2 linked regions of the Mangrovibacterium diazotrophicum genome follow. The protein of the gene in region 2 interacts with the protein of the main gene of each other region in a pairwise test. Links are inferred from orthologs where the notes say so. Each region holds a gene or a part of one and is shown on either strand. Other genes may lie near its edges.

The links. Proteins that work in one complex are often made in the same cells at the same time.
Region 1: the proteins of BC643_RS03800 (region 2) and ung interact in binary tests that used the Escherichia coli proteins (3 or more experiments, as listed by UniProt). The link is inferred for Mangrovibacterium diazotrophicum from one-to-one orthologs.

What each region holds. Positions count from the first base shown.
Region 1 is NZ_RAPN01000001.1:2,589,726-2,594,503, forward strand. The notes cover bases 1,091-3,981. They hold ung (uracil-DNA glycosylase), read right to left. Parts: upstream 2,922-3,981; coding sequence 2,259-2,921; downstream 1,091-2,258. Other genes in these bases: BC643_RS10260 (alpha/beta hydrolase family protein), read right to left, coding at 1,091-2,095; ruvC (crossover junction endodeoxyribonuclease RuvC), read right to left, coding at 3,097-3,651; BC643_RS10275 (DMT family transporter), read right to left, coding at 3,655-3,981. In the rest of the region: more of BC643_RS10260, read right to left, coding at 1-1,090; more of BC643_RS10275, read right to left, coding at 3,982-4,578; BC643_RS10280 (tetratricopeptide repeat protein), read right to left, coding at 4,579-4,778. UniProt on the Escherichia coli protein: Excises uracil residues from the DNA which can arise as a result of misincorporation of dUMP residues by DNA polymerase or due to deamination of cytosine.
Region 2 is NZ_RAPN01000001.1:952,195-957,060, reverse strand. What follows is about bases 1,118-4,096. They hold BC643_RS03800 (type I restriction-modification system subunit M), read right to left. Parts: upstream 3,348-4,096; coding sequence 1,887-3,347; downstream 1,118-1,886. Other genes in these bases: BC643_RS03795 (PD-(D/E)XK nuclease family protein), read right to left, coding at 3,397-4,096; BC643_RS03805 (restriction endonuclease subunit S), read right to left, coding at 1,118-1,886. Also shown: BC643_RS03810 (restriction system-associated AAA family ATPase), read right to left, coding at 1-298; more of BC643_RS03805, read right to left, coding at 279-1,117; more of BC643_RS03795, read right to left, coding at 4,097-4,503; BC643_RS03790 (PGN_0703 family putative restriction endonuclease), read right to left, coding at 4,545-4,866. UniProt on the Escherichia coli protein: The subtype gamma methyltransferase (M) subunit of a type I restriction enzyme. The M and S subunits together form a methyltransferase (MTase) that methylates A-2 on the top and A-3 on the bottom strand of the sequence 5'-AACN(6)GTGC-3'.

The DNA of each region.
Region 1 (4,778 bases), 1.6 Mb from region 2 along the record:
TCCGGTTGTAGGCACCGCTTCGGGCAATACCTGCCGCAAAAAGGTCGGAATGTGTCAGCAAATTGGCGACCATAAACGCGCCATAACTGTGTCCTCCAACTGCCACTTTTGTGCAGTCGATATAGCCCAGGCTGTCCACTGCATCGATTGCTGCCTTTGCATTAGATACCAATTGCTCAATATACGTATCATTCGGCTCCTCGTCTCCCTCTCCTACGATCGGGAACGACGCGTCGTCCAAAACAGCGTAACCTTTGGTCAGCCATAAAATCGGCGATCCGTAGTACGGGTAGGTAAATTCATTGGGATTGCTCGTCGTTTGCCCGGCACTGGCCCGGTCCTTAAACTCGCGCGGATATGCCCACATCAACATGGGTAATTTTTTACCACTTGCCCGATCATAACCGGCCGGTAAGTACAAGGTCCCGGAAAGCTCAAGCCCATCGGCCCGCTTGTATTTGATGACTTCCTTGTAAACTCCCTCAATACTTTTAAACGGATTCTGGAAGAAGGTAATTTGCTCCGGTTTGCTTGACTTCAGCCGACGGAAAAAGTAGTTTGGATATTCTGTTGGCGACTCAATGCGGACAACCAACCGTTTCAACGCCACATCGAAATCGAGAATACTCTCCACCTTGTCTTTTAGCTCCGATTGATACAGGCGTGTTGTTGTCTTCGTTTTCAAATTCACTTTATCCAGAAAAGGAAATTGTCCCTCGGCTGTATAACCAGCACCGGTTAAAAATGCATTGTCCTTATCCAATGCCAGAATTTCCCGATTGAATTGATTCCGATTGGTCACAAATCGTCCCGGATCGCTGTATACGTCCTGGTAGTTCCGATCGAACAACACGATCGGTTGCTGCGCCGCGTCAGAAGGATTGAACACATAAGTCTTCGTATTCCGGTTATTTCTCCAATAGTCGGTGGCAATAGCAAGCTGGTCATTGCCCCAGACAATTCCACTGTAACGGTTGATTGTTTTCAACAAGCTTTTCGCTTCGTCGGAAAAAGGAGCATCAAGCTCAAAAACTTCATCCCGAAATTCCACCTCTTTCTCAGGATCTCCACCATCCAACGCAACTGCATAAATTAAACTAGCCGGCTTGTCTGCCCGCCAGCTTAAATCGCGCATACCGGCTCGGCAAGCCATAAATCCCTGCGGCAGCTCTTCCAAAAGGGGAACTTCCAATACCGTCTTCACCAATTCTCCGTCGCTGGTATAAATTGTACTAATTTCAGGGAAACGACTGTAAGGAACGATGTAAGAAAATGGCTTTTCAACCCGACTTACAAGAACGTAACCGCCATCCGGTGAAAAACGAATATTATCATACATCGCTGTTGGCAACCACTTTGTTTCGGTACCATCCAAATCGACTTTTACAATTTCCGACAAAGCCAGTTGCTCGAAATTGAATTCATCATTCGGATTTTTCAGCAGATCCTGATAAGTGCGGTTTTGTGCTTTCTGCCCTTCATTTTCAGAAACCGTCGGTCCTGTTGGAACAACAAGCTTAGTATCGATCAATGGCTTCCGATCCGAGGGAACCGTTTTTAAAAGCAGCGCGTGGCTATCAGCAAACCAATTAATCACATCTCCCAAATTGGCATTCACCGGAAGTGTACTGAGCTGCTTCGCTGTTGCTGACTGAACATCCAACAACCAAAGCGTAACAACATCGTCGCCGGTATTGGTAAAAGCGATGTAGTGTTGATCCGGTGACCACACAAAATTTGTAAGGCGTGCATCCTCAGGCAGCCCCTCAACATCCCTGACCGCTTGATCCTTCCCGACTAAATGCTGAACTTTCAAATTATTGTAGTAGGTAACCCGACTTCCGATATTCGTTTTCGGATTAATGCGCAAGCCCGCTAAGCGCAATTCTTCTTCTGATAATTCTTTTATTGACTTGTAACTGTCGCGGTAACGAAATACAATCCATTCCCGTTCGTTGTCCATTGACACGAGAGGAGCCCGTGGAACATCAATCAAATCCAGAATTGCTTTGTCCGGTTTTTGATAACTTATATCTTCCTGTGCCTGAACCGCAACACAGAGAATCACAAAGAATAGTAGCAAAAATGTTTTCATTAATTATTGTTTTTTGAATTCATAGGATAATATCTTTTCAGAAATTGTCGCCTCTCAAAAGACCAAAACACGAATTAGACAACAACCAAAAAGCTAGATTGGACGAATCCTCACATAAATAAAGACACACTTTGCATGAAAAAGGGACAGATTTGTCAAAAAATTACCATCGAATTCTTTCAATTCCCTTTTCTGTCAGAAATTCGTTGGCTCTGCTGAAGTGTTTATTGCCGAAAAAACCACGGCTAGCCGATAGTGGCGAAGGGTGAACAGATGTCAATACCAGATGTTTGTTGCGGTCGATAAATTCCCCTTTCCGGATGGCATAGCTCCCCCATAAAATAAAGACAACATTCTCTTTGGTCTCGTTGATTCGATGAATTACAGCGTCGGTGAAATCTTCCCAGCCTTTTTTCTGATGCGAGCCTGCCTGATGTGCTCGAACTGTCAGCGTTGCGTTTAAAAGTAGAACGCCTTGTTTGGCCCAATCGGTGAGATTACCCGAAGCTGGAATCGGTTTATCCACATCTCCTTTCAACTCCTTAAAAATGTTGCGCAGGCTGGGAGGAAAGTCAACCCCGTCATTCACCGAAAAACAGAGTCCGTGCGCCTGCCCCGGTCCATGATAGGGATCTTGCCCGAGGATGACCACCTTCAACTGATCGAAGGAGCACTGATCAAAGGCATTGAAGATTAGCTTTGCCGGCGGATAAACCGTGTGCGAACGATACTCCTGATGCACAAACTCGGTGAGTTTTTCAAAATACGGTTTCTCAAATTCATCGGCTAGTACAGCCTTCCAGCTTTCTTCAATTTTAACATCCATGGGCTAATTGCTTGTTTATTGCGGTGCACTAAAATAAAAGATTTGTTTGGACGAGGCAAGCAATAGGTAGCCACAAGTAAAAAGCCTGAAGCGGCAAGAGATGCCATTGGTAGTCATAATTATTTGTAGTGTAGCGTTCTGTAAGCAACAAGCGACTAGTAACCAGCAACCAGAATCACTTCACTCTTCCGGGGTTCTTCTTCACAAAGTCTCCCCAGCCTTTGTATTCAGCTTTGGCGATTGGATTTTTCATTTGCAGGTAGTGACAAACGGCCACCGCTACCGCATCGGTCGCATCCAGCTCCGGCGGAAGGTTGTCAATCTTCATGGTGTTTTTCAGGAAATAGGCAACTTGCTCTTTGGCTGCCCGTCCCATACCGGTGATTGCCTGTTTCACCTTCAGCGGTGCGTATTCAAAAACAGGAATGTCGCGCTGCAGGGCGAGTCCCATCACGATTCCCTGCGCACGTCCCAGCTTCAACATAGCCTGAATATCCTTTCCGTAGAACGGTGATTCGATGGCCAGTTCATCCGGCAAATATTCCTCAATCAGGGCCTGTGTGCGAATAAAAATATGCTTCAGCCGGAGGTAGTGATTGTCGTAACCTTTTGTTTTGACAACCCCGACATGAAGGATTTTCGGTTTATTATCTTTCACCTCAATCAAGCCATAACCCATCACCACAGTACCCGGGTCTATTCCTAAAATACGTTTTCCTTCTAAACTCATGAATTACGATTTCGATTGTCGTAGAAGCCGCCACCCAAATGGTAAACGGAGACGGACTTGCTGAATGACAATTCCTAAAAGTATAAAACTTAAACCAATAAACGTGGTTGCATAGATCGTTTCGCGCAAGATCAAATGGATAAACATCAGCGAAATGAAGGGCGACAGAAACACAAAATTCCCGGTAACTGCATTGTTTTCACTTTTATGCAACGCATAAATCCAGATAATATAGGTGATACCCAGCTCAAACATGCCGACATACACAGCCGCGCCCAACGCTTTTGCCGTCACCGGAAAATCGAAAGCGCCCGGCTCGAAGAAACTGTATCCGGCTAAAAACAGCAAGCCAAACACAAAGTTCCAAAGTAGCACAACCAGCCGATCGCGTTTATCACGGGCACTGAAAATCCAGTAAAGCGACCAGATGATACTGCTCGCCAAAGCCAAAATCGCTCCAAAAGTATTTGTCCTGGCAAAACCATCCAAACCACCTTGCGACGAAATAAACACCACACCGGCAAAGCTGCAGCAAATAGCTACCAGATTTTTCCAACTCAACTTCTGACCCAACAACGGAACCGATAGCAACGCGAGTGTTACCGGCCAAACCATATTCAGCGCCTGTGTTACCTGCGCCGGGTTCAACGAGTAGGCCTGAAACAAAACCAAGTAATACAGGAATGGATTCAGAAATCCCTGGATGGCCGACTGTGCCAATTGTACGGTCGAAACGGCACGAAACTCGGCCCATCTCCCAGTCGCCAAAACCACGATCAGGAAAAATATGAGTGACACAATGGAAGCGATAAAAATAAGCTGAAACGGGGTGTACGATTGCAAGGCCAACTTAAAGGCTGTGGCAACCGTCGACCACAAAACAACAGCCAGCAAAGCCAGCAAAATAGCAGTTTTCTGATTTTTCATTTAGTTGATGGTTTCATTTACTCGGACATCCTGCTCCGACTGCGTATCAAAATCGCCGCGAAGTTGCCGATACCAATTGCGGGCTTCCGACACATGCACACTCCCCGGGTGATCTTCCAGCAACTTGAGGTAGTACCCTTGGGCCTTTTCCGGATCATTTAGTTTGGTGCGATATAAGTTGCCCAACTCAAGCAACGCAT
Region 2 (4,866 bases):
TCTTTTCTTCCTTTGTGATTCTTACTTCGTGTATCCCTTCTGGTCGGTTTAGAAAGAACTCTAAGTTAAAGCACAAATCGGCGGGTAGTTTGTTTTTGTTCTTCCAGTGATCTTCCAGCAAATAGAAAATCTCAGTAATAGCCTCCAACAATTGAGACTTACCAGAGCCATTTACTCCAATCAAACATTTGGGATTTAGGCTCTTCACATCATCTAAATCGTAGTTTGCAATCCATTCAAATTCCCTTAGTAAACCATTAGCACCGGGATTCTTCAGACTAACCTTTTTTAGTTTCATAGTTTCTGGATTTTAACATCATTTGTTTTCTCCCGTCATCAAACTCTTGAACTAAACCCCATCCTTTTTTCCGCTTTAGTAATTCAAAGACCTTCTTCTGGATTGTCTCATAATCACCTTTTGTTACTCTCTTCAAATCATCGAATGAGAACTTCTCATCTTTGAAATGTTCCTTTATTATAGATTCAATATCCATATTTTTGATCGTTGATTTTTTTCTTACCGCAGTGGAAGTTCGACTTCTTCCTTTAGCTGCTGTTTCACCTTTCAGTTCCTGTATCTCCGCCAACAAATCTCGCGCATCGCCATCTGTTGGGAGTTGCTCCACCAGCTCGCCGCGGAAAGCTTTAGCCAACAGTGCTTGAGGCAGTTGCTCTAAGTTCCCTTTTAGGTTTTGGTATTGAGCTTCCAAAGAATCGGCTTTGGCAAATAGCGACTCTACTCGGCGTACGATTTCTTTTTGCTCATCAATACTTGGAATTTGGATTTCCCAGTTTTTGATTTTTGAAAGATTAAGATTAGGCTGATTTCCTCCTTCTGCTTTCGCCCTAATTTCATTGTATTGGCTCAGACAATAGAAAAAAACATAGCTTCTTGTAATCAAAGGCATTGCTTCATTAACCAACGCCGCTACTGCTTGGTTAGTTGCTGCTTCTAATTTCATCCATCCAACTTGCCCACGAGTTTTTCCTTCTCCATACATTGCTACTAAAAGAGTATCGATCGGAAAAATTTTAGCATTCGTTTCTTTAACAGCTATCTCTGTAATATATTCTTCAGCTTCAAAAATCAACTCATTTTTAACTTGTCCCGACTTCAACCAAGGGATAGTCCCATTGGAATAATAACCGGTAGTACTCCGATTGGGGGTTGCCCCGGTTTTTACATCGAATAACTTTCCTATGCTTGAACTTTCCCACTCTTCCAGCTCCCGCCCTTCGCGCCACTCTTCGGTGAGTTTGCCGGTAACGGCTTGGGTGAGCACGGCCTGGCGGAAGTCTTTCAGCAGTTGCGGGATACGCTCCATGCTTGCTTTCAACTTCTCAATGCGGGCAAACAAGCTGTCGAGCTTGGCCACAATCCGCTGCTGCTCGGCAAGAGGAGGAAGAGGAAACACAAGATTTTCAATATGCTCTTTTCTAATATTGTTGATGTTAATTCCGCCTGCCAATTGCCTAATTTCCTGTCTGTAAAAATCAGATAAAAAGAAATAATCAAAATATCGGCCCGTGATCAGTTTGTTTGGTCTTAATAGCATTAGGAAGGCGCCAAACGCGATGTCATTTCTATCTTCATTGCAAATTGCAGCTTTCCCGATTAAGGCCTTACTTCCAGTTGATCCGACAATTACAATATCGTTCTTTCTCAAAAATTGGCTCGATTTTACCAAACCAGAATCAACATATACGCAGTCATCGTCAATTACAACGTTGCCATCTTGAATATTCCCTCCTCTGAGGATTAGACAGTTGCTTTCTGATTTTATTGATGTTGCATCATTCTTGCTATATGAGACACCTCTAATGATCTCAGAGATTTCAACAACCTTTATCTTTACCCAATTAATTGGAACGTTTGATTTCTCCATCTATTCCAGCTCCTTCATTATGGCGTTCAATTCATCTAGCATACTTTTTAGCTCCTCGGCTGCTTCACGTACCAAATCAATAGGCTCGGTTTGTTCATCGCCGTTACCGAGACTGCTATCTGCAATCAAACCTAAATCGAGTGAATCGTTTTTAGCTGCTATTTGCTCGCGGGTAATACACTGCCAACGCTCGTCTTTTATGGCTTCACGTGCTGTCTGGTCAACAATACCGTCGTAGTTATCTTGTACTTCAGCTTCACCCATGCCGCCGGTATAGGCTTTAATAAAGTCCTCAAAAGCTGCACGGGTAAAAGGAGTCCGTTTACCGTAGCTCGGCATATTGGTCCGCATGTCGTAGTACCAAACTTTGTCGGTGTTGCCTGTTTCTGTGGTTCCACGCTCAAAGAATAACACATTGGTTTTTACACCCTGGGCATAAAAAATACCGGTGGGCAGGCGCAGAATGGTATGTAGTCGGCACTTGTCCATCAAGTCGCGTCGTATGCGGGCACCATCACCATCTTCAAACAACACGTTATCGGGTAATACAACTGCTGCACGGGCACCACCACGTTTGTGTAACGAGCGGTAGATATGCTGCAAAAAGTTCAGCTGCTTGTTACTGGTCGGAAAAGTAAAGTCATCGCGCGAAGGTCGTTCACCGCCTTTCTTGGTGCCAAAGGGTGGGTTAGCCAGCACGCCGTGAAAATCACGTAGTGTTTTCCCAAACTCGGTTAACGTGTCGTTCAGGAAAATGGTGCTGTCAAGTCCGTGCAGCTTGGCATTCATCAAGGCCAGGCGGTGAGCATCCTGCACCAGTTCCACGCCGCTCAAAGCGTCTGTTTCCTGAAATTTCCGTTCTTTTTCACCTGCACTAAACGGGTAGTCGTAGCGCTCTTTCAGGTAATGGTCGATCGAGATCGGGAAACCAAAGGTTCCGCAGGCCGGATCGTTCCAACGCTCACCCAATCGCGGAGCCATCAACTCCACCATCACATTAATCAGCGGGCGAGGCGTGAAGTACTGCCCGGCACCACTTTTCTTTTCAGTCGCGTTGCGTTCCAGCAGGTCTTCATAAATATCACCCATCACATCGCGGTCGTGCTCCTCGTACCAGTCCAACTGGTCGATGGCTGAAACCAGCGTCCGCAGGTTTACCGGGTTACGCAGTGTCGTGCTGGCATTGGTAAAAATCTCCTTGATGTTGGTGTTCTCGCTCTTGTTACTAATCGTTGCCAGCAACTCACGATAGGTGTCAAACAACTCCTTGTTGTCCTTTATATGTTTCAACGTTGACCAACGGTATTCCTCGGGCAACTGTTCTTCAAATCCTTTTACTTCGCTGAGCTTTATAAACAGAATGAAAGTCAGTTCATTCAGGTACTGGTGATAGGTTACCCCATCGTCACGCAGCACATTACACAGGTTCCATAGCTTGGCAGCAATCTCTTCAGCACTCATCCGTATGATTTTATTTTGATTGTTCTTGATCGGTAAATTGCAAAGAAAGTCAGTTTTGCCGTGAAATCAATTCCTGCTCTGTAATAAGTTCACTAACCACTAGGTAGTATTCCTTCAACTTTGCAACAATCTTTTTTGAGTCGCTTCCGTCGATGGGAGGCAGGTGGAAATATACCCTGTTTTTAACGCTTTTTTCATCTAAATGGCAATCTGGAAATTTTGCCAATAACCGACTTTTGAACGGTGTAAAAGCGGACGCGTTCCAAGCTGTGATATATATCCTGAACTTCTGGCATGGATCAATTGTAGTAGCTTCAAAATTAGACTCAATACCAATCTTTAAGTCTTTGCCGTGAAATTTATTAATCCCTAAATCCCAGCCTTGATAAACCCACCACTCTCCTTTGGTTTCTTCTATCAAGGTCTCCAAGATCTCAGCGATTCTCGGTTTTTGACTATTTAACACTTCTTGTTTATGACGATTGTAAGCCTCAATTAATTGTTTAATGTCAGACTCGTTTTTAAGGATAAATTGTGTTAGTTCAGGGTTGGTATAGGTTGTTTTCATATTCTCGATGGTTTCAATAAAATCGTATAAATGGGTCAGATACTTTTGGTTGCAGTTTGAAATGTATGCTCCAATCTGAGCCTTTACTTGATTGAAAAGTCGGCTATAAGTGATTGGTTTGAACTCATTGTCCTCAATTAATGCTAATTCTTCTGGCTTAGTAAAATCATGGACAGACAAAACGAGCTTGAAGACTTTCTCTGAGGGGTACTGTTCCAGCCTCTTCCTGTAAGTTTCCAACGGATTATAGAGATCTGCGGTGATTTTGTTCTCGATGCCAATCACAAAATCGGGGCAGGCAATTACAAGATCGATTCGCTTACCTTCAGCATTATCCTCGGTGATTATTTCAAGCTGATCCGGATCGAAACGAATATTAGCTTTCAATATGTCGAGCAAGGAACGGATAAACAAGTCGCCAAATCCATGCTCTTTCGCCGGGTCGAAGTAAAAGGCCAGTAATCGACTGCAAATTTCTTCAAAACGCCGTTTCGGGTATTGGCACAATTCCAGGTAAGTGCTGTCCTTAAATTTGATTGGAATTTTTTTGAAATCTTCCAGTAGTTGGGTGGTTAATTCAATGTTCATGGGTATGTTTTTATTTGAAACTCCGCATCGCAGAGCTTTTGTCATTTTAGTTGTTCACTTAGTTGGGTTGCACAATAGCGGGCCCATAGCAACATGGTCCATTCCCTGGTCTCCCAATCAATGCTCTGTTTTTGAATGGTTTCCAGCAGGGCGGAGTAGCTGATGATTTTAAATCGCTCTTCTCCGTTTTTGAGCATGCTAGTGAAGGCTGTTCCTTTGGTCAATGCATTGTCGTCCTTCTCAAAACAGAAGAGACCACTATAAGCCAAGTCATAGGTTTTATTCAGCACGGCTGACTCCACGATCAGTTGGTTCCGGAATAATTGATTGTACCTGGTGTTGGTTAGTTCCTCATAGGTGGCA